4 regions of the Nocardioides aquiterrae genome follow, and region 3 is predicted to be linked to each of the others. Evidence: predicted binding sites of a transcription regulator. Region 3 holds the regulator's gene; each other region holds the start of a gene.
What was found. The regulator LexA, encoded in region 3, represses DNA repair genes until DNA is damaged. The targets are predictions, from matches to a motif close to TCGAACANNTGTTCGA.

Region 1 (7,000 bases), on a different contig from region 3:
AGCATGACCTCGTCACCCTGCTCCAACGAAGACTGCATCCGGCCGAGTTCCTTCTGCCGCCGACTGGCCGGGCGGATGATGAACAGCCAGAAGAGCAGGGCGATGCCGACAAGCGGCAGCAACTCCAGCACGAAACAACCTCTCGAGCACGGGTCAGGGGGCGGCACGACCCGGACCGGGCCGACCGACGGGCAAGTCTAACCGCGAGGGTGGTGAGCGCCACGAATCCCGGGTGCGCCCGGCCTCGCTAGTCCTCGAAGAGGGTGGCGTCGCCCTCGGCCGGCACCGGCGGTGGCGGCGGGGTCAGCCCGAGGTGCTCCCAGGCTGCGGGGGTGGCCACGCGGCCCCGCGGGGTGCGGGCCAGGAAGCCGTTGCGGACCAGGAACGGCTCCGCGACCTCCTCGACCGTCTCCCGCTCCTCACCGACCGCGACCGCGAGCGTGGAGATGCCGACCGGTCCCCCGCCGAACCGGCGGCAGAGCACGTCGATGACGGCCCGGTCGAGCCGGTCCAGCCCGAGCTGGTCGACCTCGTACAGGTCGAGCGCGGCCTGCGCGACCGGCAGCGTGACGACGCCGTCGGCCCGGACCTGGGCGTAGTCGCGGACCCGCCGGAGCAGCCGGTTCGCGATCCGCGGCGTACCGCGGGAGCGGGATGCGATCTCGGCGGTGCCGTCGTCGACCACGTGCACGTCCAGGAGCCGGGCGGAGCGCTGCACGATCTCGTCGAGCTCGTCGGGCTCGTAGAACTCCAGGTGGGCGGTGAAGCCGAACCGGTCGCGCAGCGGGCCCGGCAGCAGGCCGGCGCGGGTGGTCGCACCGACCAGGGTGAACGGCGGGATCTCCAGCGGGATCGCGGTGGCGCCCGGCCCCTTGCCGATGACGACGTCGACCCGGAAGTCCTCCATCGCCATGTAGAGCATCTCCTCGGCGGGCCGGGACATGCGGTGGATCTCGTCGACGAACAGGACGTCGCCCTCGTTCATGCCCGACAGGATCGCCGCGAGGTCGCCGGCGTGGGTGATTGCCGGGCCGCTGGTCAGGCGCAGCGGCGCGCCCATCTCGGCGGCGATGATCATCGCCAGCGTCGTCTTGCCGAGGCCCGGAGGGCCGGAGAGCAGCACGTGGTCGGGCGCCCGGCCGCGGCGCCGGGCCGCCTCGAGCACCAGGCCGAGCTGGTCACGGACCCGCACCTGGCCGACGACCTCGTCCAGGGTGCGCGGCCGCAGCGCGGCCTCGACCGCCCGCTCGTCGCCCTCGGCCTCCGCCGCGGTCAGCGAGCGCAGGTGGCTGCTCTCGGCCCGGGTCAGGTCGTCCTCGGTGAGCTCGTCCTCGTGCATGCCGGGTCTCCTAGGCCTTGCTGAGCGTGCGGAGCGCGGCACGGAGCAGGGCCGCCACGTCCGGGACGTCGCCGGCCTCCGGGGCGACCGCGTCGACGGCCTTCTCGGCGTCCTTCGCCGACCAGCCCAGGCCGACCAGTCCCTGGTGGACCTGCCCGCGCCACGGTGCACCGGCCGCGGGCGCGGCCGCGGCGCGGCCGCCGGTGGGTGCACCGATCCGGTCCTTGAGCTCGAGGATGATCCGCTGGGCGCCCTTCTGGCCGATGCCGGGCACCTTGGTCAAGGTCTTGGCGTCGTCGCCGGCGATCGCGAGCCGCAGGTCGTCCGGGGAGAGCACCGCGAGCATCGCCTGGGCGAGCTTCGGTCCCACGCCGGACGCCGTCTGCAGCAGCTCGAAGGTCTGCTTCTCGTCGTCGTCGGCGAACCCGAACAACGTCAGCGAGTCCTCGCGCACGACCATGCTCGTCGGCAGCGTGGCCTCGCGCCCGGTGCGCAGCGTGGCGAGCGTCCCCGGCGTACACATCACCTCGAGCCCGACTCCCCCCACCTCGAGCACCGCGCTCGACAGCGTGACGGCGGCGACCCTGCCGGAGACGAACGCGATCACGGCTTCCTCCCTGCTGCCGCGAGCGCGGCGTCGATCCGGGCCTGGGCGCCTCCGCGCCAGATGTGGGTGATGGCCAGCGCGAGCGCGTCGGCGGCGTCCGCCGGCTTCGGCATCGCGTCGAGGCGCAGGATCCGGGTCACCATCGCCCCGACCTGCGCCTTGTCGGCGCGGCCGTTGCCGGACACCGCGGCCTTGACCTCGCTCGGCGTGTGCAGCGCGATCGGCAGGCCCCGCCGCGCGGCGCAGACCATCGCGATGCCGCTGGCCTGGGCGGTGCCCATCACCGTGCTGACGTCCGAGCGCGCGAACACGCGCTCGACGGCGACGGCGTCCGGGGCGTACTCGTCGAGCCAGGCGTCGACGCCCTTCTCGATCGTCACCAGCCGCTGCGGCACCGGCAGGTCGGACGAGGTGCGTAGCACGTTCACGTCGACCAGCGTCAGGGGTCGCCCCACCGAGCCCTCGACCACGCCCATGCCGCAGCGGGTCAGTCCGGGGTCGATCCCCAGCACGCGCATTCCGATGACCTTCCGTCCGAACAGGTGTTCGGAGGTCACGCTAACGGTCAACTCCCCCGGTCGTTCGCAGGACACGCCCTGATGCCGGGGTCGAGGCTGCTTTTCGAGTTAGCGGGTTTCGAGGCGCTCGCGCGACTTCGTTCCTCAGTCGCGTCGCTTCCTCAACCTGGCGAGCGACGCGAGCCGCTCCTTCGTCGCGTCTCGCTGCTCGCTCAGATGGACTCGAGCACCTCGTCGGGGATGTCGGCGTTGCTGAACACGTTCTGCACGTCGTCGAGGTCGTCGACGGCGTCGACCAGGCGGAAGACCTTGCCGGCCACGTCGACCTCGGCCACCGGGATGTCCATGGTGGCGACGAACTGGACCTCGGCGGAGTCGTAGTCGATGCCGGCGGCCTGGAGCGCGGTCCGCACGGCGACCACGTCGGAGGCCTCGGACTGGATCTCGAAGGTGTCGCCGAGATCGGTGACCTCCTCGGCGCCCGCGTCCAGCGTGGCCTCGAGGATGTCGTCCTCGCTGATCTCCCAGGGCTTGCCGCCCCGCTCCTGGGCCTTCTCGACCACCACGACGCCCTTGCGGGTGAACAGGCGGGAGACCGACCCGGGGTCGGCCATGGTGCCGCCGTTGCGGGTCACCGCCGTCCGGACCTCCATGGCCGCGCGGTTGCGGTTGTCGGTGAGGCACTCGACCAGCAGCGCCACGCCCTGGGGCCCGTAGACCTCGTACATGATCGTCTCGTAGTCGACGCCGCCGCTCTCGAGACCGCCGCCGCGCTTGACCGCGGAGTCGATGTTCTTGTTCGGGACCGACTGCTTCTTGGCCTTCTGGATGGCGTCGTAGAGGGTCGGGTTGCCGGACGGGTCGGGGCCGCCCATCTTCGCCGCGATCTCGATGTTCTTGATCAGCTTGGCGAACAGCTTGCCGCGCTTGGCGTCGATCGCGGCCTTCTTGTGCTTGGTGGTCGCCCACTTGGAGTGGCCAGACATGCGTCCCTCTTCTACTCAGCTCGGACCAGGTCCACGAACAACCGGTGGACCCGGGAGTCACCACCCACCTCGGGATGGAACGACGTCGCCATCAGCGAACCCTGACGGACCGCGACGATCCTACCCGCGGCCTGACCCTGCCCCACACGAGCGAGGACCTCCACGTCGCCGCCCACCGCCTCGACCCACGGTGCGCGGATGAAGATCGCGTGCACCGGCGTGTCGAGGCCGGCGACGTCGAGGTCGCCCTCGAACGAGTCGACCTGCCGCCCGAACGCGTTGCGCCGCACGGTGATGTCGAGGCCCCCCAGCGTCTCCTGCCCCGGTGCGCCGTCCTCGATCCGGTCGGCGAGCATGATCATCCCGGCGCACGTCCCGAAGGCGGGCATGCCGTCCTTGATCCGCTGGCGGACCGGCTCGAACAGGTCGAAGGTGCGGACCAGCTTCGCCATCGTGGTCGACTCGCCACCCGGGATCACCAGGCCGTCGACCGCCTCGAGCTCCGACGTCCGTCGCACCGGCACGGCCGTCACGCCGAGCTCGGCGAGGGTCCGCAGGTGCTCGCGGACGTCGCCCTGGACCGCGAGCACGCCGATGGTGGGTGCGCTCACCACCCGCGCTCGGCCAGCCGGTGCGGCTGCGGGATCTCCTCGACGTTGATGCCGACCATCGCCTCGCCGAGCCCGCGCGACACCTTGGCGACCATGTCCGGGTCGTCGAAGAACGTCGTCGCCTTGACGATCGCCTCGGCACGCTGCGCCGGGTTGCCCGACTTGAAGATGCCCGAACCGACGAACACGCCCTCGGCGCCCAGCTGCATCATCATCGCCGCGTCGGCCGGCGTCGCGATGCCGCCCGCGGTGAACAGCACGACGGGGAGCTTGCCGTTCGCCGCGACCTCCTTGACCAGCTCGTACGGCGCCTGCAGCTCCTTGGCCGCCACGAACAGCTCGTCCTCGGTGAGCGCGCCCAGCCGGCGGATCTCGCGACGGATCGTGCGCATGTGCGTCACGGCGTTCGACACGTCACCGGTACCGGCCTCGCCCTTCGAGCGGATCATCGCCGCCCCTTCGGTGATGCGGCGCAGCGCCTCGCCCAGGTTCGTCGCACCGCACACGAACGGGACCGTGAACGCCCACTTGTCGATGTGGTTGGCGTAGTCGGCCGGGGTCAGCACCTCGGACTCGTCGATGTAGTCCACACCCAGCGACTGCAGCACCTGCGCCTCGGCGAAGTGGCCGATCCGCGCCTTGGCCATCACCGGGATCGAGACCGCCTCGATGATCCCGTCGATCATGTCGGGGTCGCTCATCCGCGACACCCCGCCCTGCGCCCGGATGTCGGCGGGCACGCGCTCCAGCGCCATCACCGCGACGGCCCCGGCGTCCTCGGCGATCTTCGCCTGCTCGGGCGTGACCACGTCCATGATCACACCGCCCTTGAGCATCTCGGCCATGCCGCGCTTCACGCGGGTGGTGCCGGTGGTGGGGACGTCTGCGGTGTTGTTCTCAGCCATACTCAGATCGTAGTGCGAGGCTCCGCCAGTGCTTGCTTCCGTACCACCCACACGCGCTGCACGACCGTGACGGTGGAGGCGATCGCGAGCGCCCACAGGGCGATGTAGAGCAGCACCGGCAGGTCGAAGATCGCGCTGAGGCCGGTCATCACGAGGATCGCGACCAGCCGGTCGGCGCGCTCCGCGATGCCGACCTTGACCGAGAAGCCGAGCGTCTCGCCGCGGGAGCGTGCGTACGACGTGACGCCGCCCATCAGCAGGCAGACCAGGCTGAGCACCAGGTAGAGCCGGCTGGGCTCCTCCCACGCGAAGTACAGCGCCAGCCCGATGAAGATCGCGCCGTCGCCGACCCGATCGAGCGTGGAGTCCCAGAACGCGCCGAACTTGCTGACCCGGCCCGTCGTGCGGGCCATGTGGCCGTCGATGAGGTCGCTGAACACGAACGCGGTGATCACCAGCACACCGGTCAGCAGCATCCCCTGCGGGAAGAAGACCAGCGCACCGGCGCACACGCCGAGGGTGCCGACGAGCGTCACCGCGTCGGGGCTCACCCCGAGCCTGATCAGCAGGTTGGCGATGGGTGAGAGAACCCTGGTCCAGAAGGCGCGGAATCGTTCGAGCATGGCGGCAGCAGGCTACCGGGCCCGGCCCTCACCCGGCCTGCGGCACGGCCTGCGGATGGTCGAGCACCGGCCCGAAGGCCAGCTCGGCCGCTCCGATCAACGGCGCGTCGTCCTCCAGCGCGGCGGCGCGGATCACGACGTCCTCCCGCGGCGACATCATCGTGCTGCGGCTGAGGGCCTCGTCGACCAGGTCCTCCGCCGCGCGCCACACCTGCGCCAGGCAGCCGCCCAGGACCACGATCTCCGGGTTGAAGACGTTGACGACCGCCCGGATGCCGACGCCGCACCAGTCCGCGACCTCGGCCACCGCGCGGGCCGCGCGGTCGTCGCCCGCGCACGCCGCGGCGATCACCTCGGCCACGGCCGGCGGCCCACCGCCGGGCAGCCGGCCGGCGCTGCGCAGCAGCACGTTCTCGCCGACCTTGGTCTCCCAGCAGCCGACCGCGCCGCACCGGCACTCCGGCCCCGTGCTGTCCACCTGCAGGTGGCCGACCTCGCCGGCGTACCCGCTGGCGCCCGTGAGCGGCCGGCCACCGGTGAGGAAGCCGCCACCGATGCCGACGCTCGCGCTCAGGTAGGCGACGTCGGAGAACCCGACCGCCGAACCCCGGACGTGCTCGGCGAGCACGCCGAGGTTCGCGTCGTTGCCGGTGGACACCGGCCGGCCGAGACGCTTCGCGAGCAGGTCCGTGAACGGCGCGTCCACCCAGCCCAGGTTGGGGGCGAACCGCACCAGCCCGTCGCCGGCCCGGACGGCACCGGGTACGGCGGCGCCGACACCCAGGAAGCGCCGTCCGGACGCGTCGCCGAGCACCTCGTCGATCATCTGCGCCACGGCGTCGACGACGTGGTCGACGTCGTGCTCCCCGCGGTGGTGGGTGCGGTCGCGCCGGTCGAGGACCCCGCCGCCGAGGCCCACCAGGGCCACGGCGATCCGGTCCACACCGACGTCCACCGCCACCACGACGTTGTCCTCCCGGGGGACGACGAGATGGGACGGGCGCCCGGATCGCCCGCCCACCGCCGCCGTCTCCTCCGACACCAGGCCGAGGCTCTGCAGCTCACCGGTCAGGGCACCGATGGTGCTCCGGTTGAGGCCGAGCTGCTTGGTGAGCGCCGCGCGGGTGGTCGGTCCGTGCGTGTGCACCGTCTGGAGGATGGCGCGCAGGTTCGCGCGCCGGAGCTCCTCGGTGCCGACGCCGGTCGGGGTGGCCACAGTCCTTCCTCTCTGGCCGACCTCGTCAGGCGCGACCGGACGCGGTGGCGCGCCGGCGACTGATCGCGTCGACGCTCGCTGCCACGAGCAGCACCAGACCGGTGACGATGTACTTCCGGCTGTCTGGCTGGTTCATCAGGCCCATGCCGTTCTGGATGACCGCTACGACCGTGCCACCGATGAGCGCGTCGACGA
Region 2 (7,000 bases), on a different contig from region 3:
ACCACCGCGTCGCGGAGCCGGTCGCATCGTTCCTGGAGCGACTCGGCGCGGCCGGCGGACCATTTGGAGCGGACCTCGACGACGACGTCGAGACCGCCGGAGTCGCGCTCACCCCTGGCCCGGAAGCGGAGGTCGACGTCGCCCGGGCGCAGGTCGCCGTCGTACGGCTCCTCGGGGCACGCGACGGCCAGCGAGACGGCGTGGGGCAGGGCGTCGGCGAGTCGCTGCAGGGTCGCCGCGGGGACGGCGGGATCGTGGGTGACCTCGACGATGGGCATGTCGCGACGCTAGGTCGCAGCTGAGGGCGATGTCGATGCCCGGATCACGGGGCGCGCCGGGACCTCCGGCCGTGATCGCAGACCGTGAGCGGACCTGAGCAGCGGCGCACTCATGGGCTGCTTGTTGCCTTGACCCAGGACTGCCTGGCGAGGCTCGGTCCAGGCGCCCGAGCTGAGGTCCGCGCGCGCTCGGAACAGGGCTTGAACCCGAGAAGGCGGCGGCCACATCAACGGACCGCGATGGTCCACATGGGCTAGAGACGCCCGACGCTGCCCGAGGTACAAAGCACTGTAGCGACCGGTCAACCTGGAGGCGACGATGCCGGACGACGACGAACTCGCAAAGAGCGAGCTTGAACCGATAGTTGTTCTTCTGCCCCTTCGACAGATCGATGGGGTGCTCTGGGAACTCCACAAGCCGCGAGGCTGGATCAAGGTGGACTTCGAGGGCGCCGTGGCGGACAAGGGGAAGATCTACGCGTCAGCCAAGGCCGCGTACGCGGGCGGTGCAACGGTGGTGGTGCCCAAAGAGGCCGGCTACCACCTCGCTCAGTTCCCCGACGCTGACGGCAATCTTGTGTCACTTCGGATCGAGGTCACCTCGCCGCTGGTTGAAGCGACGGAAGCGAAGACCCTGGCCGACCTGGATGTGCGCGATCTGTCCACCTCGGACCGAATGATTCGGGCGGACCGGTTGTGAACGAAAGCGAAGCGCTCATCATCGCGCTGGCCGCAGCTCTCTCGGCCGGTGGCGGCTATGCGGCAGCCAAGGCGGGCGCTGCGAAGAGCGCAGGGGCCGCCCCAGCGCCTGCGCCCGCGCAACCGGCACCCGCCGAGGACCCAAAGCCGCATGCTAGAGAGGACCCTGAGAAGGCAGCCGGCGAGGACGCCAGCTCCGGAGACTCATGGCGAACGGGGCTCGTTAGTCAGTGGGGTGGTGTCATCACGACCCTGAGCGGGCTCGCCGCCGCCTTGGGCACGTACTCCCTCACCAAGACCCTCGGAACCGGTGACCTCAGCCAGCGAGAGACCTACGCGGTCGTTGCCGCGGCTGTCGCATTTGCGGTCGGCGTCGGCATGCTCCTCATGATTCCGGTGAGCCTACGTGCGAAGAGCAAGGTCCTGGTCGCGGATGCCGTTGAGCGTCAGAACAGGTGGAACAGCAAGAAGCACGGCGGAAGGAAAGGGAAGCTCGTCGTTCCGGCGTCCTCCCTGTTCGGCTACGCGGACATCACAGCGTTCGACCGGGCTAACGAAGACTTGGTCAAGGACCTTCGTGAGACCTACTGGGAGCAAGGGCAGGCGCCGCCGCCCGACAAACTGGCACGGGTGCGGTTCTTTGGTCAGCAACGGCGCCAGATTGAAGACATCGTGGCAACCGTCGAGTTGCGCCGCGCGTCCCGCAGAGCAGCGATCTTCGCCGTGGCCGGCATGGTTCTTGCGGTGGTCGGGTTCACGACCGCCACGGTCATCAACAACAGCAGCGTTCGCGATGCGAAACTGACTGACGCGAGGACTGAACGGGCTAACACGGTCGCTGACGCCCGAACTCAGCAGTTCTACAAGATGGTGGATGCCGCTCAAACGCACACCCGCTCGCTGCAGACGAAGGTCCTCGACGACGCCCTCGCTCAGCCGTCGGTCGGCTCCGTGCTGCCAGCACTGCCGTCGGCAGTAGTCGTCACCTTCCCTGACGGAAAGACCGCTGCTGACGCGCTCGGAGTTCCCGCAGCCGACCTGGACGCCGCCTGTTGGAGCGAGCGGACTGGATCAGCACTCGCAGTGGGTGAACCACCTGCTGGCACCGACCCGAATCGCGTCGTGTTCGTCGCCTTCCCTGCGACCAAGCAGTGCCCCGCCGGGGCGGCCTGGGTCGAGGTCGGGTGGCGCGTCGCCGCGTAGCTGTCTGCGTCGTTGACACTGCCCACACGGATCGCGGCGGCTCGATCCACGGGGACAGGACTCTGACTCCAGCGCGACCGGCTCGCATCCCCACACCGGCTCTTCGGCAAGTCGCTTCCGGACCCTGGTGGTGTTCGTGGTCGTCGCGATTGCCGCCGGCCTGGTGGCGGCGCTCGTCGGCGCGCTGGCCCGGCGCACGCGCGGCTGACGGGCGCCCCCGCTGCCGGCCCGCTCCGGTCGGCTCGGGTTGCGACCGACATGGCAGCGACGGGGGAGGCGGACGTCGGGTCGCGGCTGCTTCCCGGCGCACCGCCGGCGGGTGGCCGCACACCGGAAGTAAAGACTCGAAGAAAGATTCGGAAAGTGTCTCACATCGCGAGATATCGGGCCTGGATCAGGGCCTGATTGTCGGTGGTGCCTGCTGGACTAGAGGCATGCACGAAGGACAGCTGGAGGCGATGACCGAGGAGCAGATCCTCGATGCCGCGTCCTGTTGCGCCGACACGATCCGGGATGCGGAGACCGACTTGCTGCAGCTCGCCTACCAGTGGGCGATCGTGCACTCACCCGACCGCCTCGACCCCGCGACCGCCGCGCTGCCGGGCCGCGAGCAGGCCCGGCGGTACGGCGGCGCCGGGACCCCGGCGGTCACCGAGTTCGCCGCCGCGACGTTCGGGGCCCGGATCGGGCGGTCGACCTACGCGGGCCGGCAGCTGATCGCCGACGCCCTGGACCTGCACCACCGCCACCCCCAGCTCTGGGCCCGGGTCCAGGCCGGCGAAGTGCGCGCCTCCTACGCCCGGCACGTCACCAAGCAGACGCGGGACCTCACCCCGGAGCAGGCCGGCTACGTCGATGCCGGCGTCGTGGAGTCAGCGGACGGGCGGATCACCTGGACCCGGTTCGAGGCCCTGGTCGAGGCCAAGGTCGCCCAGGCCGCCCCCGAGGTCGCCCGGGAGAAGGAGCAGCGGCGCGCGGCGGCAACCTTCGCGCGCAAGACCGCGAACGAGGGCAACGGGATGGCCTCGTTCCTGATCCGCGCCGACGCCGCGACCATCAACGCCATCGACGCCGCCGTCACCGCCTTCGCCCAGCACCTCACCACCGCGTTCCCCGACGCCACCGACGACGAACGCCGGGTCCTGGCGGTGCTGTTCCTGATCCACGGCACCACGATTCCCGAGGCATCCGACGAGCCGGATCTACCCGATGTGGCGGACCTGCTCCCGACGGTGGTGCTGTTCGTGCACATGTACGCCGGCGCCGACCGCGAGAAGGTCGTCCGGGTCGAGGGCCACGGCCCCGTGACCGGGGACTGGGTCCGCGACGTCCTCGGCCCCAAGGCCAGGTTCACCATCCAGCCGGTCCTCGACCTCGAAGGCCAAGCCCCGGTCGACGCCTACGAGATCCCGGACCGACATCGCCAGGCCGTGCGCCTGATGACGCCGGCCGACGTGTTCCCCTACGCCACCTGCACCGCAGGCTCCACCGGCAGCCCGATGCAGGTCGACCACACCATCCCCCACGACCACGGCGGCGTGTCAGGGATCGGGAACTACGGCCCCCTGACCACCACCCACCACCGGATCAAGACCCACGGCCACTTCGAGTGCCGACAACCCTTCCCCGGCATCTACGTCTGGCGCGACCCCTACGGCGCGTACTACCTGGTCGACCACACCGGCACCCGGCACGTCCCGCACCGGTGCAGACCCCAGGTCATCGAGCTCTACCGCGCCCCGTTCCGGATGGAGATCGACCCCGGGTGGGCAGCGTGAGGTCGGGTCACCGGATCACGAACGGTGCCGCCCAGTCGTGGTTGTCGATGACGACGTCAGCCCGCGAGACGGGGCCGACCTCCGCGAGGTAGATCGCCTCGGCAACCGCGTATCGGTCCCGGTGCACCCGGGTCGCCTCGTCCGCGCCGTCCCTCGAGCTGTCGCGCGCGACGCCGCGGTCCAGCGACTGAACGGCAGCGACCTCGAGCCAGATCCGGTAGTCCCACAGGTCGTCCCACTCCGGCCGGAACGCGAAGACGGTGTCCACGATCAGCACGGCGTCGGGGCCGGCCCGGACGACGACGTCGCGGTGGTCCCTGCCGGTCAGGGGATCGTGCGCGCACAGGACGACCTGGCCCGACCCCGACGGTCCGGCGGGCTCGAGCAGCAGGCGTCGCACCGAGGCGTGGTCGTGGGCGTTGCGGTAGTAGCCCACGCCGGAGACCCGGTCGTACCCGTGCTCGCTCGCGTGCTGCCACGGGTGCTTGAAGTCGTCGAGGGACGCCCGCAACGTCGGTCTACCGAGCGCTCGGACGGCGGCTGCGAGCTCGTGGGCGAAGGAGGTCTTGCCGGCTGCGGTCCGGCCGTCGACGGCGACCCGGAGCCGCCGCTCCGAGCGCGCCAGGATCTCCGTTGCCACCCGCGTCACCAGGTCGGACCGGGACGACGAGGCCGCCGGCGGCACCGGCTGGCGCCAGGTCGACACGGACTCGAAGGCCTCCACGCGCCGAGGTTAGCGAGGTTCCGGTCGGTTCAGGATCGACGCCTGCGCAGCCGGTCGAACGCCTTGTCCGGGCCCAGCGCAGTGAGCTCGGTCGCGATGGCGACCGCGCACGCTTCCGGGTTCAGGTGGGTGGTGTCGACGGCGATGTCGCGGTCATCGTGCCGGAAGACGCGCTGGGAACGGGCCAGGCCGGCGGGACGATCCCCCCGTGCGCGCTCGCGTCGGTCCAGCTCGTCCGGCTCGCAGTGCACGTCCACGACGGTCACGTCGAACCCCTCCAGCACGTCGAGCAGGTCCTCGAGGCGCCAGCGCTCGCTGAGCGGGTAGTCCATGATCACGTCGTTGCCGACGGAGGCCACGGCGGCGACTGCTCGGTGGTAGCCAAGGCGCGTCCGACGCAGCATGTCGTCGATCTCGTCCTGGTCGAGGACGCGGGTGTGTGGGGTGGAGCGCATCGCTCCGAGTGTGTCCACGGGGAAGAGGAACCACGGGTCGGGCAGGACGTGCTGGAGCGCGCGACCGATGCTGCTCTTCCCGGAGCTCGACGCCCCGTTCAGGAGGATGACGCGGCCGCGGCTGTCGGACTCCACGGCGCACGACCCTATCGACCGGATCCGTGACCGTGCGACAGTCGTCGCATGACACCAGCAGGCATCGTCGCGGTGCTGGTCGTGCTGGCCGTCGTGATCGGGCTCGCGAGCCTCACCGCGATCGGCGAGCATCGCCGAGGGGGACGGCCCGCCGTCGTGGTCATCGCGGGCCTGTTCTTCCCCTTGGCGTGGATCGCCTGGTACGCGCACGACGAGCAGTCGCCCCGCCGCCGCTGACCCTCTGCGCTCAGGGACGGCACGACCGGTGCGAGGCATCCAGCAGCCGGTCGGCTGCCGGCTCCTCGACCTCGACGGGTTGGCCGAGCCCGAGGATCGCGACGTCCCAGGTGGCGTCCCGCAGTGAGGTGAACAGCTGACGGACGCTCCCGTCGACAGCGCTCGCCGGAAGGTCCGCCAGGGCGTCATCGATGGCGGCACCGGTCACGGTCCACCCGCGGAGGCTCCCGTCGAGCACCTCGATCGACACGTCCAGGCGCACTGCGCCCAGGTCGCCGGCGGCCGTGCTGACGAGCTTCTGGAAGCCGATCGCCGCGAGGACGTCCGCGAGGCTCGCGCTGGCGTTCCCGGCGTGCACGCCAGGTGCGTCGTGGGTCTGGGCAGACACGACCGGGACAAGGCCTGGCGGGACCCAGGTGGCGTCGGCCTCCGTCACACGCGTCCAGCAGTCCGGCGCGAAGATCGAGCCGTCGTACAACGCCTGCGCGAACGTCGACCTGTCGACGACCACGGTCGTCACCGTGACGTGTCCCTCCTTCGGGTAGACAGCCCGCATCGTGGTCCGGACCGTGTGCTCGGGGAAGTTCCACTCACCCGCAACCGTGGGTAGGCCCGCGATCGGGGCGCTTGATGTCCTCGACACCTCCACCTGCGTGAAGCCCGTGCCGGCGGCGACGAGCTCGCGCCACGCCCGCCGCAGCTCCGCTCGGGACAGCACGGCCACCGCCGGTTGCGAGCTCGCCGTCGCGCTCCCGGGCGCTGTGGCCGTCGGCGCGGGTGCCGTATCCCCGTCCGAGCCGCTCCCGCAGCCGCCGACGAGCGCGAGCGCCAGGCACGCCACCGCGGCGGAGGCGCCCCGCCACCCCGGCCGACGGGTCGGGCGGGCGGTCCGAAGACGGGTGGCGACGAGCACGGTGGGTGAGTGTCCTTCGGATGAGGTCCGAGCAGTATGCGAACCCGACCAGCGGCGGACCAAATCACCCGTACCGATGACCCTGGCGCGCGGCGCCGGTCTGTACACCGGAATCCCACACACGGAAGGCTCACGCCATGCGCACCCTCACCTACGGCATGAACGTGAGCCTGGACGGCTACATCGCAGCGCCGGGCGACGACATCACCTGGACCGCGCCGAGCGACGAGCTGTTCCAGTGGTGGTCCGACCGGGTCGGGGAGACGGACCTGGCGCTGTACGGACGCAAGCTGTGGGAGGCGATGAGCTCCTACTGGCCCACCGCCGACCAGCAGCCCGGCGTCACCCCCGCAGAGGTCGAGTTCGCCCACCGCTGGCGCCGGATGCCGAAGGTGGTGTTCTCCTCGACGACCGGCACGGTCGACTGGAACACCCGGCTGGTCACCGGCGACCCGGTCGCCGAGATCACCCGGCTCAAGGCCGAGGACGGCGGACCCATGGACATCGGCGGCGCCACCCTTGCCGCGGCCGCCATGCGCGCCGGGCTGATCGACGAGTACGTGCTGGCCACCGCGCCG
Region 3 (7,000 bases):
GTCGGCGATCTGCACGTGCCCCGCCAGCAGCGGGTCCGCGGCCAGCGGCGCGGCCAGGCTGATCACCCGGTCCGGCAGCGACCAGTCCATCGAGTGGTCGGCGAGCACGATCACGACGGAGTGCTCCCAGCGCCCGGAGGACTTCAGCGCGTCGACGAAGCGCTGGACCTGCAGGTCGGTGTCGGCCAGCGCCGACCGCCGCGCGACCTGCAGGGTGGTGCCGGACAGGTCGCCGTGGCCGAACCGGTCGATGTCGCCGAGGTTGACGAACATCAGGCTGGGGTCGAGCTCGTCGAGCATCCCCAGCGCCGCCTCCATCGTGGCCGCGTCCGGCGCGTGCCCGCTGACCGGCACCGTCGGCTGCGGCTCCCAGCGGTGCGTGGCGCGGGCGCCGAACACGCCGTACAGGTACTCCTTGCTCAGCACCGTGCCGGTGGTGAGACCCCTGCGGTTGAGCCGCTCGATGACCGTGTCGCAGCGGATGTCGGAGGCCCGGTCCAGGTCGCGCACCGCCCCCAGCGCCCGGTCGTAGACCGAGTTCGCGGGGACGCCGGAGCGGTCCGGCCGCACGCCGGTCATCATCATCACGTGGTTGGGGATCGTCTCCATCACCGGCATCGACGACGCCTGCGGGAAGCGCAGCCCGCCGTCGCGCAGCGCGGCGAGGTTCGGCGTCAGGTCGCCGTCGATCTCGTCGGGGCGGCAGCCGTCGACCACCAGCACGTACGCGCGCCGGCGCCGGCCGCCGACGGCCAGGGACGGCGCCCCGGCCGCGGTCGAGAGGACGACGCCCGCGCCGGTGGCGAGGAAGGTACGGCGGCCCAGGCCGGTCGGGGTGGTCACAGCGGCTCGGCCGCCTGCTCGACCCGCGCGGTGCCGGTCGGGGTCCGGTACGACACCGACCACTGCACCGAGGTGTCCCGGTCGGCTCGGTCGCCGATGACGTACCAGTCCATCTGCGCGCGCTCGGCGGTCACGTCGAGCACCGAGAACCCGTGGCTGTCGAAGTCGAGGTACTTGATGTGCCGGTTGTTCGCCAGGATCGCCTGCTCGACCGCCAGGCTGGTGGTGCGCGGCGGCGTGCCGGTGATGTCCTTGAGGTTGTTCGAGGTGACCGACGAGCAGACGAACTCCACGCCCGCGCTGTCGCCCACCGGGTACGACGAGGCGTCGTACGGCAGCTCGGCCGCCCACCCGGAGTGGATGTCGCCGGTGAGGAACAGCGCGTCGCTGACCTGGTGGTCGCGGATGTGCTCGAACACCTCGCGCCGGTCGTCGGTGTAGCCGTCCCACTGGTCGACGTTGTACGGGCTGCCGTCGCGGGGGAGCAGCCCGGTCACGTCGTTGACCGGGTCGAGCAGGTCGTGGGGCACCGCGCCGAAGTCGACCGGCGCGATCATCACCGGGTTGCCGACGATCTTCCACTGCGCCCGGCCACGGCGCAGCGACTCCTTGAGCCAGCTCATCTGCTGCCGGCCGGTGATGGTGCGGTCCGGGTCGCTGACGCCCGAGTCGGGCACCGGCAGCGGCTGCGGGACCTCGGTCTGCAGTTGCCGGCTGCGGTAGCTGCGCAGGTCGAGCATGCTGATCTCCGCGAGCCGCCCGAACCGGAACCGCCGGTAGAGGCGGTCGCCGTCGCGCAGCCGCGCCGTCCCGTCCAGGCGCACCGGCATCCACTCGTCGTACGCGCGGTGCGCGCGGGCCCGGCGCAGCGGGTAGGCGCCCTGGGTCGCGTCGTCGTGGTTCTCCGCGCCGTCGGCCCACTGGTCGTTGGCGACCTCGTGGTCGTCCCAGGTGATGATCCACGGGTACTTCGCGTGCAGGTCCTGCAGGTCCGGGTCGGTCTTGTACTGCCCGTGCCGCTGCCGGTAGTCGTCCAGCGACACCATGTCGTGGCCGGGCACGTGGGTGCGGATGTCCTCGTCGGAGGAGCCGTAGCCGTACTCGCCGGGGGCGTACTCGTAGAGGTAGTCGCCGAGGTGCACCACCGCGTGCAGGTCGTCGCGCTCGGCCAGGCCGCGGTACGCCGAGAACCAGCCCGCCTGCCAGTTCGCGCACGACACCACGCCGAAGCGCAGGTGGTCGGGCCGGTCGTCGCGGGCGGGCGCGGTGCGGGTGCGGCCGGTGCGGCTGGTCACGCCCGCGCAGCGGAACCGGTAGAAGTACCAGGTCGCCGGGGCGAGCCCGGTGACGTCGACCTTGACGGTGTGGTCGCGGCTGGGGCCGGTGGCGAACGTCCCGCGGCGGACGACGTGCTGGAACCGGCCGTCGGTCGCCACCTCCCACGACACGTCGACCTTCGGCCCCTGCCCGGACCCGGGCGTGCTGGCGGCGGTCGGCGTCACCCGGGTCCAGATCAGCACCGCGTCGGACAGCGGGTCGCCCGAGGCGACGCCGTGCTGGAACACCCGGTCGCGGCCGGCCGCGGCGAAGGAGGGGTTGGCGGGGACCCCGAGGAGCCCGGTGGCGGCGGCCGTCCCGAGGACGGTGCGGCGTCGTACGTGCGGAGGCGTCACGCCTCGGTAACGACGCTCGCCTCTCCGGGTTCCGCCCGTTCCGTGAGTTCACCCGGTGTTCGCCGGCGCCACCGCGAGGGCCGGAGCCGGTCCAGCGGGATCCGGCCCATCGCCTCGGCCAGCGCCCAGCCCGCGATGATGACCATCCAGCCGACCACCGCGTCGATCACCCAGTGGTTGCCGGTGCCGACGATGACCACGGCGGTGCCGACGGCGTAGATCCAGCCGAGCGCGCGCACCCAGTAGCGGGCCGCGTACAGCTGCAGCGCGAGCGCCACCCACAGCGACCAGCCGGCGTGCAGGGACGGGAACGCCGCGAGCTCGTTGGTCAGCCCGCCCAGGCCGCGGGGTGCGGACGCGTCGGCGCCCCACCAGCCGTCGGCGGAGTGCAGGCTGAGGACGTCGACGTACCCGGCGACGTAGCGCGGGGGAGCGGTGGGCAGCGAGATGTAGGCGAGCAGCCCGAGCAGGGTGCCGACGGCCAGCGCGCGGCGGGCCGGGCCGTAGCGGTCGGCGCCGAGCCGCCACAGCCAGATCAGCACGGCGGCGGTGACGACGTAGTGCAGGGTCGCGTACCAGTAGCTGCCGGCCAGGCCGAGGATCCGGTGGTCGGTGAACAGCTGGTTGAGCGGGATCTCCCACTGGATGCCGATCAGGCCCTCGAGGTGCAGCAGCTCGTTGGCGCGCTGCAGCGCGGGGTCCATGTTGGTGTCGGCGAGGAGGCGGGCCAGGCTGTACAGCACCCAGAGGCCCATCACGAGCACGACCTCGAAGATCGCCCGGACCCACCGCGGTGTGTGCCGCCGGTTCCGGGCGTAGGACGCAGGTGCTGTGGTCACAGCACCAGCGTTGTTCATGCACCCTCCTGCGGACATCCGGGGCTTGCCCGGAACCAACACCAGGGTCTGGTCAGGGATTCCCCGAGGGTTCAGGTGCCGTCTAGACCCGGCGCAGCACTGCTGTCACCTTACCGAGGATGGTGGCATGGGTGCCGTCGATCGGATCGTAGGCGGTGTTGTGCGGCAGCAGCCACACCTTTCCGTCCTTGCGCTGGAAGGTCTTGACGGTGGCCTCGCCGTCGATCATCGCGGCCACGATCTCGCCGTTCTCGGCGGTCGGCTGCTGGCGGATCACGACGTAGTCGCCGTCGCAGATCGCCGCGTCGACCATCGAGTCGCCGCGCACCTCGAGCAGGAACAGCTGCCCGTCGCCGACCAGCTGCTTGGGCAGCGGGAAGACGTCCTCGACGCGCTCCTCGGCCAGGATCGGGCCGCCGGCGGCGATCCGGCCGACGACCGGCACGTACGCCGCCGCGGGGACCGCGTCGCCGACCCCGGTCTCGTCGAACACGCTCTCCTCGGCGGCCGACATCGAGCGCCGCGCCGCCATCACCTCGGGCAGGAAGACCTCCAGCGCCCGGGGCCGGTTCGGGTCCCGCTTGAGGAAGCCCTTCTCCTCCAGCGTCTTGAGCTGGTGGGCCACGCTCGAGGAGCTGGTCAGGCCGACCGCCTCGCCGATCTCGCGCATCGACGGCGGGTAGCCGCGCTTCTCGATGGAGTCCTTGATGTGGGCGAGCACCCGCTGCTGGCGCGGGGTCAGGCCCGTCGCGTCGGGCGGACCGTCGGGCAGTTCCGACACCTTCTTCTGGGTGGCCATGGGCGAACGGTAGTCCTCCGGACCGTCCGGGTTCAAACATCTGTTCGAACGGCGTGTCGCCGCCGGGACCTTCGCGACACGTTCGAACAAATGTTCGCGTCGGTCCTTGTGTCGTTCGAACACGTGCTCTAACGTCGTACACACGTTCGATCGAACACCTGATCGAGAGTCCGGTCCAGACCGGTCCGCGAGGACTGTCGGTGGCCGCCTCTAGAACTGGTGTCGACCACCCGGCCACCTCACTTCCCCAGGAGCCACCGATGAGCGCGATCACCGCCAGCCCCCTCCACCACCAGCACGGCGCCGTGCGGCTGACCCGCCGCGGCCGCCTCGCGGTCTTCACCCTGGCGCTGCTCGTCGTCCTCGCCGTCGGCTTCGTCCTGGCCTCCGGCGCCGTCGGCACCGGTGAGCCCGGCACCCCCGAGCCGACCCGCGTGGTCGTGGTCGGCTCCGGCGACACTCTCTGGGAGATCGCCGCCGGCCTCGCCGACGACGGCGACGTGCGGGCGATGGTGGCGAAGATCCAGAAGCTCAACGCGCTCGACTCGGGCATGCTCACCGCCGGCCAGAAGCTGGTCGTCCCGATCGGTGGTTGAGGTGCGAGCGAAGCGAGCCTCGAAACCACCATCGCGCAACTGAAGACTTCGCACGGCCGCCTCGACCCCGGCCGTGCGAAACCGGGGAAGACGACGGGCGGGACCACCAGGTCCCGCCCGTCGCGGCTTCTGGTCTACCTTCGGGCCATGGCCGGCTACTCAGGCACCCCGCTGGAGCGCAAGCTCGGCATCCGGGAGGGCCAGGTCGTGTTCCTCGACGGCGCGCCGGGCGACCTGGCGCTCGAGACGGCGGGCGCCCGCGTCGTCCGCCGCCTCCCGGCGGCCGCCGACGTCACGCTGACCTTCCACACGACCCTGGCCCGGCTGTCCGAGCGGCTGCCGGCGCTGCTCGAGCGCACCTCGTCCGCCGGGATGGTCTGGGTGTGCTGGCCCAAGAAGGCGGCGCAGCGGGCGCTCGGGATCGCCAGCGACCTCGACGAGAACGTCGTCCGCGAGCTCGGGCTGCGGCTCGGGTTCGTCGACGTCAAGGTCGCCGCGATCGACGACACCTGGTCCGGGCTGAAGTTCGTGCGGAGGCTCGCCGACCGGCGCGGCTAGCGGGCGGCGCGGCGCCCGCCGATCGGCCGCGGCTCGTCGTCGCGCGGGGTGGGCGAGGGTCCCCGGGTGATGCCGAGGCGGCGCAGCACCCGCGCGACCAGCATCAGCCCGACGAACAGGCAGGCCACGGCGCCGACCGACGCCAGCGCCAGGAACCACCACGCCCTGGTTTCGCCGCTGCGGGCGGTGGAGCCGAAGTCGATCGCGGCGTACACGAGGTACCCCCATGCGACCACGCATGCGGTGATGCCGAGCGCGAGCAGCAGCACCGGCTGAAAGCCCCGCTTGGGGCGCGGCCCCCGGCGCGATCCCGCGTGCTTGTTCCCGCTCCCCGACGCCACGGGCTCATTGTCTCCGATCGGCCCCGAGGTGTCTTAACGTTGGGGGGTGTCCGGGGACGTCGACACCGTGGTGAGCGCTGCGCTGCGGGAGCTGATCGGCATCCCGGGCGTGCGCCGGGCCGCGGTCGCGCTCAGTGAGGGCGGCGGCCGCCGGCTGCGGTTCCGCTCCAGCGACGGTGGTCCCTGGTGCCACATCGACGCGTACGACGACGTGCCGCTGACGACCGTCGTGCGCACCGGCGTTCCCCTGCTCGGCGGCCTGGACGCGCTGCCGGAGCGGTTCGCGGGGATGGCCGAGCGGCAGCGCGCCGAGGGCACGGTCGCCCTGGCGGTGCTGCCGCTGCCGGGCCGGCACGCGCCGATCGGCGGCGTGGTGCTCTACTTCGACGCCGAGCAGCGCTTCGACGACCACCAGCGCGAGCAGCTCGAGGCCGCGGCGCACCGCATCGCGGACTCGCTGCGCCGGGTGCGGTTGGCGCCCGAGCCCGACGGCATCACCCAGGACGCCACGCTCCGGCTCGAGGACGACCCACAGTCCGCGGGCCGGGCCCGGCACTTCCTGCGCGGGCTGCTGATCGCGTGGCGGGTGGGCGACGACGACCGCGACGCCGCCGAGCTGTGCCTGTCCGAGCTGGTGACCAACGCGCTCGTCCACGCCGGCACCTACTCGGTGCTCACGGTCAGCCTCGCCGACGGCGTGCTCACCGTGCAGGTGCGCGACCACGGCATCGCCGGCGACGCCGTACCGGTGGACGACGACGACCCGCTGCGGGTGTTCGGCCGGGGCCTCCAGCTGGTCGACGCGCTCGCCGACAGCTGGGGCTCCGACCACGACGAGGCCGGGACGACCTCGTGGTTCAGCCTGGACGTCGGCTCGGCGGCGCTGACCGCCGCGGCTACGCCGCGACCGTCAGCTCGGCCCGCAGCCGGGCGACCAGGCGGGCCAGCAGCCGGGAGACGTGCATCTGGCTGACGCCGATCTCCGCGCCGATCTCGGCCTGGGTGCAGCCGCGGAAGAACCGCATCTCCACGATCAGCTGCTCGCGGCGGGACAGCTTGGCCAGCAGGGGAGCGAGGGTGGCCCGCGCCTCGGCCAGGTCGAACTCGGGGTCGAGCTCGCCGAGCCGCTGCCCGACGCTCTCGTCGGCGTCGGCGAGGCTCGGCGCGTCCAGGGACGCCGGGGCGAAGCAGCCGTTGGCGCCCAGCGCGTCGATGACCTGCTCGAGCTCCAGGCCCAGGTGGGCGGCGATCTCGCTGGGCCGCGGCGCGCGGCCGAGCTGCTGGTAGAGCTCGCTCTCGCAGCCGGAGATCTTCTGCTGGGTCTCCTGGATCG
Region 4 (7,000 bases), on a different contig from region 3:
CGACCTTGTGGCCCTTGATCACCGCGGCCGCGGCGCGCAGGTCCTCGATCCGGCCGTTGGTGCACGAGCCGACGAAGACCGTGTCGATGTGCACCTCGCGCAGCGGCGTACCGCCCTCGAGTGCCATGTAGCGCAGGGCGTTCTCGGCGGCGACGCGATCGATCTCGTCGTCGAAGTCCGCCGGCACCGGCACGGTGCCGCCGAGCGGTGCGCCCTGGCCCGGGTTGGTCCCCCAGGTGACCCACGGGGTGACGTCGGCGGCGTCGATGACGATCTCGTGGTCGAACTCGGCGTCGTCGTCGGTGCGCAGGCTCTTCCAGTGCTCGACCGCGGCGTCCCAGTCGGCGCCCTGGGGCGCCTCGGGCCGGCCCTTCAGGTAGGCGAAGGTCACCTCGTCCGGCGCGATCAGCCCCGCCTTCGCGCCCCACTCGATGCTCATGTTGCAGACGGTCATCCGGCCCTCCATGGAGAGCTCCTCGATGGCCTGGCCGCGGTACTCGACGATGTAGCCCTGGCCGCCGCCGGTGCCGGTCTGCGTGATCAGGTACAGGATCAGGTCCTTGGACGTCACGCCCTCGGGCAGCGAGCCGTTGACGGTGACGGCCATCGTCTTCGGCCGCGCCTGCGGCAGGGTCTGCGTCGCGAGCACGTGCTCGACCTCCGACGTACCGATGCCGAAGGCGATCGCGCCGAACGCGCCGTGCGTGGCGGTGTGGGAGTCCCCGCACACGATCGTCATGCCCGGCTGGGTGAGGCCGAGCTGGGGGCCGACGACGTGCACGATGCCCTGCTCGACGTCGCCGAGCGGGTGCAGCCGGACGCCGAACTCCTCGCAATTGCGGCGCAGCGTCTCCACCTGCGTGCGCGACACCGGGTCGGCGATCGGCTTGTCCCAGTCGACAGTCGGGACGTTGTGGTCCTCGGTCGCGAGGGTGAGGTCGGGGCGCCGGACACCGCGACCCGCGAGTCGGAGGCCGTCGAAGGCCTGCGGCGACGTGACCTCGTGGATGAGGTGCAGATCGATGAAGAGGAGGTCGGGCTCCCCGTCGACCGACCGGACGACGTGCTCGTCCCACACCTTCTCCGACAGGGTCCTGCCCATGTCACTCTCCCTCGGTTCGACGTTGCTGGTGGTACGTCACACAGGCTAGCGCTTGCATCCCATGTTGTGAGACGCCAGTATTGCCATATGGACAACTCCAGTGGCGTCGGCGTCCTCGACAAGGCCGCCCTCGTGCTCACCGCGCTCGAGTCCGGACCGGCCACCCTCGCCGGCCTGGTCGCCGGCACCGGGCTGGCCCGACCGACGGCCCACCGGCTCGCCGTCGCGCTCGAGCACCACCGGCTGGTAGCCCGCGACATGCAGGGGCGGTTCGTCCTCGGCCCGCGCCTCGCGGAGCTGTCCGCGGCCGCCGGCGAGGACCGGCTGCTCGCCACCGCCGGCCCCGTGCTCGCGCGCCTGCGCGACATCACCGGCGAGTCCGCCCAGCTCTGGCGCCGTCAGGGCGAGCACCGCGTCTGCGTCGCCGCGGCGGAGCGCCCCTCCGGCCTGCGCGACACGATCCCGGTCGGCTCGCAGCTGACCATGCGCGCCGGCTCGGCCGCCCAGGTGCTGCTCGCCTGGGAGGACCCCGAGCGCATGCATCGCGGCCTCCAGAACGCCGCGTTCTCCGCCGCCGCGCTGTCCGGCATCCGTCGGCGCGGCTGGGCGCAGTCGATCGGCGAGCGAGAGCAGGGCGTCGCCTCGGTCTCCGCCCCTGTGCGCTCCCCCGGCGGCAAGGTGATCGCCGCCGTCTCCGTGTCCGGCCCACTCGAGCGACTGTCCCGCCAGCCCGGCCGGATGCACGCCCCCGCCGTCCTCGCCGCCGCCGAGCGGCTCAGCGAGTCGCTGCGGCGGGCGGCTGCGGAGTGACCTCTTCGTAGGGCCTGGACGCCGCGCCACCTGTTCCGACAGCGCAAGCGCGCAGATCCGGGCGAGCGTAGCCGCCCTCAAGGCGGCGCGCTGGGGGCATGAGTCGCCGGACCCCTGCCGAGCTGGGTCTGGTCGAAGGTCAGTCGCCGTCCTCGACCTCGAAACCGACGAGCCAGTGCAGACCGTAGCGATCGATGACCTGCCCGTCGGAAGCACCCCATGGTCGCGTCTGCAGGTCGTCCAGGACTCGCCCGCCTTCAGAGAGACCGGAGAACCACTTGCGCAGTGTCGCGGGCGGAGCCGTGCCGAGCAGTGCCAGCATCATCCCTTCGCAGCGAAATGCGGGCTCGTCTCCGGCAACGTCGGCGGCAAAGAGGGCGACCGGTCCGTCGATCAGGTACCCGTGGGCGATGGCATCGACCGGCCCGTCGGATCTGTTGAACTCGGCGAAGGTGTGCAACTGCACCGCACAGCCGAAGACCTCGCCGTAGGAGGTCAGGGCCTCGCGAGCGGTTCCAGCGAAATGAAGGTAGGGCGTGGGATCGGTCACCCAGCGGATGCTAGGCGTCTGACTGCCGCGCGCTGACATCAGCATGAAAGTGCGTTCCTGTCGACGAGGTGCACACCGGAGCAGTACACCGACAGGGCCACCACCGTGCCGCGCGTCAGGCGGCCCAGTCGAGTGAGATCCCGAGGTGGATCGGGCTCTGGAACAGCTCGAGGAACGGCCGGCGGCCAGGTTCGGGTCCGGCGGGCGTGCCGGGAAGCCGGCGGGTGCCGGTGTGGTCGACGAGGTAGTAGGCGCCGTAGGGGTCGCGCCAGACGTAGATGCCGGGGAAGGGTTGTCGGCACTCGAAGTGGCCGTGGGTCTCGATCCGGTGGTGGGTGGTGGTCAGGGGGCCGTAGTTCCCGATCCCGGACACGCCGCCGTGGTCGTGCGGGATGGTGTGGTCGACCTGCATGTGTGTGTCGGTGCAGGAGGCGTACGGGAACACGTCGGCCGGCGTCATCAGGCGCACGGCCGTCCTATGTCGGTCCGGGATCTCGTAGGCATCGACCGGTGCTTGGCCTTCGATGTCGAGCACCGGCTGGATGGTGAACCTGGCCTTCGGCCCGAGGACCTCGCGGACCCAGTCCTCGGTCACGGGGCCGTGGCCCTCGACCCGGACGATGGGTTCACGGTCGGCGCCGGCGTACATGTGCACGAACAGCACCACCGTCGGGAGCAGGTCCGCCACATCGGGTAGATCCGGCTCGTCGGATGCCTCGGGAATCGTGGTGCCGTGGATCAGGAACAGCACCGCCAGGACCCGGCGCTCGTCGTCGGTGGCGTCGGGGAACGCGGTGGTGAGGTGCTGGGCGAAGGCGGTGACGGCGGCGTCGAGGGCGTTGATGGTCGCGACGTCGGCGCGGATCAGGAACGAGGCCATCCCGTGGCCCTCGTTCGCGGTCTTGCGCGCGAAGGTGGCCGCCGCGCGCCGCTGCTCCTTCTCCCTCGCCACCTCGGGGGCGGCCTGGGCGACCTTGGCCTCGACCAGGGCCTCGAACCGGCTCCAGGTGATCCGCCCGTCCGCTGACTCCACCACCCCGGCGTCCACGTACGCCGCCTGCTCCGGGGTCAGGTCCCGCGTCTGCTTGGTGACGTGCCGCGCGTACGAGGCCCGCACTTCGCCGGCCTGGACCCGGGCCCACAGCTGGGGGTGGCGGTGGTGCAGGTCGAGGGCGTCGGCGATCAGCTGCCGGCCCGCGTAGGTCGACCGCCCGATCCGGGCCCCGAAGGTCGCGGCGGCGAACTCGGTGACCTCCGGGGTCCCGGCGCCGCCGTACCGCCGGGCCTGCTCGCGGCCCGGCAGCGCGGCGGCCGCGGGGTCGAGGCGGTCGGGTGCGTGCACGATCGCCCACTGATACGCGGCGCGCAGCAGGTCGACCTCGGCGCGGCGGGCGGTCTGGGCGCAGGTGTCGGCGAAGTCGAGGATCTGCTCCTCGGTCATCGCCTCCAGGTCTGCTTCGTGCATGTACCGAGTCCACCAGGCACCACCGACAATCGGGCCCTGATTCACGCCTCAGATCTCGCAATGTGAGACACTTTCCGAAATTCTTTTCGAGACTGTTCCTGGGGGCAACGCGAGTGGGCGAGGTGGTTTCGAGGCTCACTCCGCTCGCACCTCAACCACCGAGACGGCGCCCACCCGTCAGCCGGGAGCGGACCGCAACCACTCGCCCGCCGTACTCCGCCGGTGCCTGTCGATCGCAACCCCACACCCGCCCGCAGGCCGCGGACACTCGTCGGGGGTCTCGACAAGCTCGACCGCCGGCGCACTCAGAAGAGCGCGTCCTGCTCCAGCCCGAGCAGCAGCTGCTTGCGGTCGAGGCCGCCGGCGTACCCGGTGAGCGTGCCGTTGGCGCCGATGACGCGGTGGCACGGGATCACGATCGGGATCGGGTTGCGCCCGTTGGCCAGGCCGACGGCGCGGGAGGCGGCGTTGGTCATGCCGAGCCGGTGCGCGATCTCGCCGTACGACGCGGTCTCGCCCCAGCCGACGCCGAGGAGCTCGGCCCAGACCCGCTGCTGGAAGGCGCTGCCCGCGGGCGCGAGCGGGAGGTCGAACTCCTTGAGGTCGCGGTCGAAGTAGGCCCGCAGCTGGCGCACGGCCTCCACCAGCAGGGCGTTGGTGTCGTCACGGTCGCCGCGCGGCCGGCCGTCGCCGTCGCGGAACGGCGAGAACTCGATCGCGGTGATCGCGCCGTCGTGCTCGACGATTCGCAGCGGCCCGATCGGGGACTCCATCACGGTCCACATGTCACTTCTCCTTGCCGGGGGTCTCGGGGGTCAGGGACTGCCAGAGGTGCAGCTGCGCGTAGGACCGCCAGGGCGTCCAGGCCTCGGCCAGCTGCGCGGCGGTCGCCGGAGCGCGGCCGAGGCCGGCGAGCGCGTCGCGGATGCCGATGTCGGTCGGCAGGAAGACGTCGGGATGGCCGAGCGCGCGCAGCGCGACGTAGTCCGCCGTCCACGGGCCGATGCCCGGGATGGCCAGCAGGCGACGGCGTACGTCGTCGCGGTCGGGGCCCCGGTCCAGCGCCAGCTCGCCGCTCGCCAGCGCGGCGCACAGCGCGACCAGGGCACGGCCCCGCGCGCGGGGCATCGGGAGGTCCTCGGGCGACAGCGCCGCCAGGGTCGCGGCGTCCGGGAAGAGGTGCGTGAGCCCGTCGACGGGGTTCGGCAGCGGCCGCCCGTGCTCGGCGACCAGGCGCGCCGCGACGGTGCGGGCGCCGGCGACGCTGACCTGCTGGCCGAGCACCGCCCGGACCGCGATCTCGGGGCCGTCGACGTGGCCGGGCACCCGGAGCCCGGGGCGGGCGCGCACGAGCGGCCCGATCAGCGGGTCGCCCGCGAACGCGTCGGCGACGGCCACGGGGTCGCAGTCGGCGTCGAGCAGCCGGCGTACCCGCTCGGTCGCCGCGGCGGTGTCGCGCAGGTCCTCGAGCGTGAACGTCGCGGTCGCGAACGCGGTCTGCCCGGGCTCGTCGGCGTCCGGCACCTCGAGGCGGACGGTGCCGGTGCCGTGCGGCAGGGACAGGGTGCGCGCGTACCAGCCGTCGCCCGCGGCCTCCACGCCCGGGATCGCCCGGACCGCGAGGAAGTCGAGCAGGGCGCTGCCGAGGTACGGCGTGCGCACCGCCAGGCGCATGGTGACCGTGCCCGTGGCGGGCCGTCCGCCCCGGCGGCCGCGGAGGTCGGTCGGCGACGACGCGTAGACCTCGCGGATCGTGTCGTTGAACTGCCGGACGCTGGAGAAGCCCGACGCGAAGGCGATGTCGGCGTAGGTGAGCTCGGTCGTCTCGATGAGCACGCGGGCCGTCTGCGCCCGGCGGGCGCGGGCCAGTGCCAGGGGTCCGGCGCCGAGCTCGGCGGTGAGGATGCGGGTCAGGTGACGCGGCGTGTACCCGACCCGCCGGGCCAGCCCGTCGACCCCCTCGCGGTCGACGACGCCGTCCGCGATGAGCCGCATCGCGCGCCCCGCGGCGGTGGCCGCGACGTCCCAGTCCGGGCTGCCCGGGGTGGCGTCCGGCAGGCAGCGCTTGCAGGCTCGGTAGCCGGCCGCCTGGGCCGACGCGGCGCTCGGGTGGAACGTGACGTTCTGGAACGCCGGGGTGCGCGCCGGACAGGACGGGCGGCAGTAGATGCCGGTCGTCCGGACCGCGGTGTAGAAGACGCCGTCGAAGCGGCGGTCCCGGGACTTCACGGCCCGGTAGCACGACTCCCGGTCGAGGCTGGTCATGGCGCCATCCTGACCGACGCCGCCGTCCTGATCTGGCGGGAATCGGACACGGCCGTGAGCCTACGCCTCCGGAGGTGCTGGCGCGCGCCCGTAGGGTGAAGGGAGGATCTCGGGAGTCCGGAGAGGATCCCGTGTTGCCCCAAGACCGGCGGAGCACCCAGCCCCGACGCCGCCTGACGGCGCTGCGCGTCATCGTCGTGGCCGAGCTGGTCGTCGCACTCGTGACCGGCGCGACCGTGGTGTTCGCCTATGAGCACGTCGACCAGCAGATCGACACGGGCGCGCCGATCGAGCACATCCAGCCCCGCAAGCAGGCCCCGCTGCCCACCGGCGAGATGAACATCCTGCTGATGGGCACCGACTCCCGCGCCTGCGCGGGCTGCGACATCGACAACCAGGCCGGCGAGGGCGGCTCGGACACCACGATCCTGCTGCACATCGCGGACGGCCGGCGCTCGGCGTACGGCATCTCGATCCCCCGCGACGCACTCGTCGACCGGCCCACCTGCCGGACGCCCGACGGCGGGACGGCGCCCGCCGCGTCCGACGTGCAGTGGAACGTCGCCTACACGGTCGGCGGTGCCGCCTGCACGGCGCGGCAGGTCGAGGCGGTCACCGGGATCACCGTCGACTCCTACATCGCCGTGAACTTCGGCGGCTTCAAGGACATGGTCGACGCCATCAACGGCGTCGAGGTGTGCATCCCGAAGCCCGTGGACGACACCGTCGCGCACATCCACTTCGACGCCGGCACCCAGACCCTGGACGGCGACCGGGCCCTGCAGTACGTGCGCGAGCGGCACTCGAC

Region 1: ruvC (crossover junction endodeoxyribonuclease RuvC) is a predicted target of LexA. The motif match lies at 2,481-2,496, and genes of this name have one in related genera.
Region 2: ABD086_RS13615 (HNH endonuclease signature motif containing protein) is a predicted target of LexA. The motif match lies at 2,525-2,540, and genes of this name have one in related genera.
Region 4: ABD086_RS23305 (HNH endonuclease signature motif containing protein) is a predicted target of LexA. The motif match lies at 4,002-4,017, and genes of this name have one in related genera.

Annotation. Positions count from the first base shown of each region.
Region 1 covers NZ_BAAAJE010000010.1:16,982-23,981, reverse strand. The annotation lists gene yajC (preprotein translocase subunit YajC) at 1-131, opposite strand, end outside; gene ruvB (Holliday junction branch migration DNA helicase RuvB) at 248-1,339, opposite strand; gene ruvA (Holliday junction branch migration protein RuvA) at 1,350-1,946, opposite strand; gene ruvC (crossover junction endodeoxyribonuclease RuvC) at 1,943-2,464, opposite strand; gene ABD086_RS11835 (YebC/PmpR family DNA-binding transcriptional regulator) at 2,677-3,450, opposite strand; gene pdxT (pyridoxal 5'-phosphate synthase glutaminase subunit PdxT) at 3,462-4,064, opposite strand; gene pdxS (pyridoxal 5'-phosphate synthase lyase subunit PdxS) at 4,058-4,966, opposite strand; gene pgsA (phosphatidylinositol phosphate synthase) at 4,969-5,589, opposite strand; gene ABD086_RS11815 (ROK family protein) at 5,618-6,805, opposite strand; gene ABD086_RS11810 (sugar ABC transporter permease) at 6,831-7,000, opposite strand, start outside.
Region 2 covers NZ_BAAAJE010000014.1:16,855-23,854, forward strand. The annotation lists gene ABD086_RS13600 (hypothetical protein) at 1-278, opposite strand, end outside; gene ABD086_RS13605 (hypothetical protein) at 598-978, shown strand; gene ABD086_RS13610 (hypothetical protein) at 975-2,180, shown strand; gene ABD086_RS13615 (HNH endonuclease signature motif containing protein) at 2,615-3,958, shown strand; gene ABD086_RS13620 (nucleoside/nucleotide kinase family protein) at 3,966-4,682, opposite strand; gene ABD086_RS13625 (chloramphenicol phosphotransferase CPT family protein) at 4,712-5,272, opposite strand; gene ABD086_RS13630 (hypothetical protein) at 5,321-5,509, shown strand; gene ABD086_RS13635 (hypothetical protein) at 5,520-6,227, opposite strand; gene ABD086_RS13640 (dihydrofolate reductase family protein) at 6,560-7,000, shown strand, end outside.
Region 3 covers NZ_BAAAJE010000006.1:548,588-555,587, forward strand. The annotation lists gene ABD086_RS09515 (alkaline phosphatase family protein) at 1-843, opposite strand, end outside; gene ABD086_RS09520 (alkaline phosphatase D family protein) at 840-2,516, opposite strand; gene ABD086_RS09525 (phosphatase PAP2 family protein) at 2,513-3,355, opposite strand; gene lexA (transcriptional repressor LexA) at 3,456-4,172, opposite strand; gene ABD086_RS09535 (LysM peptidoglycan-binding domain-containing protein) at 4,433-4,768, shown strand; gene ABD086_RS09540 (DUF3052 domain-containing protein) at 4,916-5,326, shown strand; gene ABD086_RS09545 (hypothetical protein) at 5,323-5,667, opposite strand; gene ABD086_RS09550 (ATP-binding protein) at 5,714-6,640, shown strand; gene ABD086_RS09555 (SigB/SigF/SigG family RNA polymerase sigma factor) at 6,564-7,000, opposite strand, start outside.
Region 4 covers NZ_BAAAJE010000030.1:192,441-199,440, reverse strand. The annotation lists gene leuC (3-isopropylmalate dehydratase large subunit) at 1-1,102, opposite strand, end outside; gene ABD086_RS23315 (IclR family transcriptional regulator) at 1,190-1,912, shown strand; gene ABD086_RS23310 (VOC family protein) at 2,052-2,462, opposite strand; gene ABD086_RS23305 (HNH endonuclease signature motif containing protein) at 2,578-3,927, opposite strand; gene ABD086_RS23300 (methylated-DNA--[protein]-cysteine S-methyltransferase) at 4,233-4,712, opposite strand; gene ABD086_RS23295 (AlkA N-terminal domain-containing protein) at 4,714-6,192, opposite strand; gene ABD086_RS23290 (LCP family protein) at 6,327-7,000, shown strand, end outside.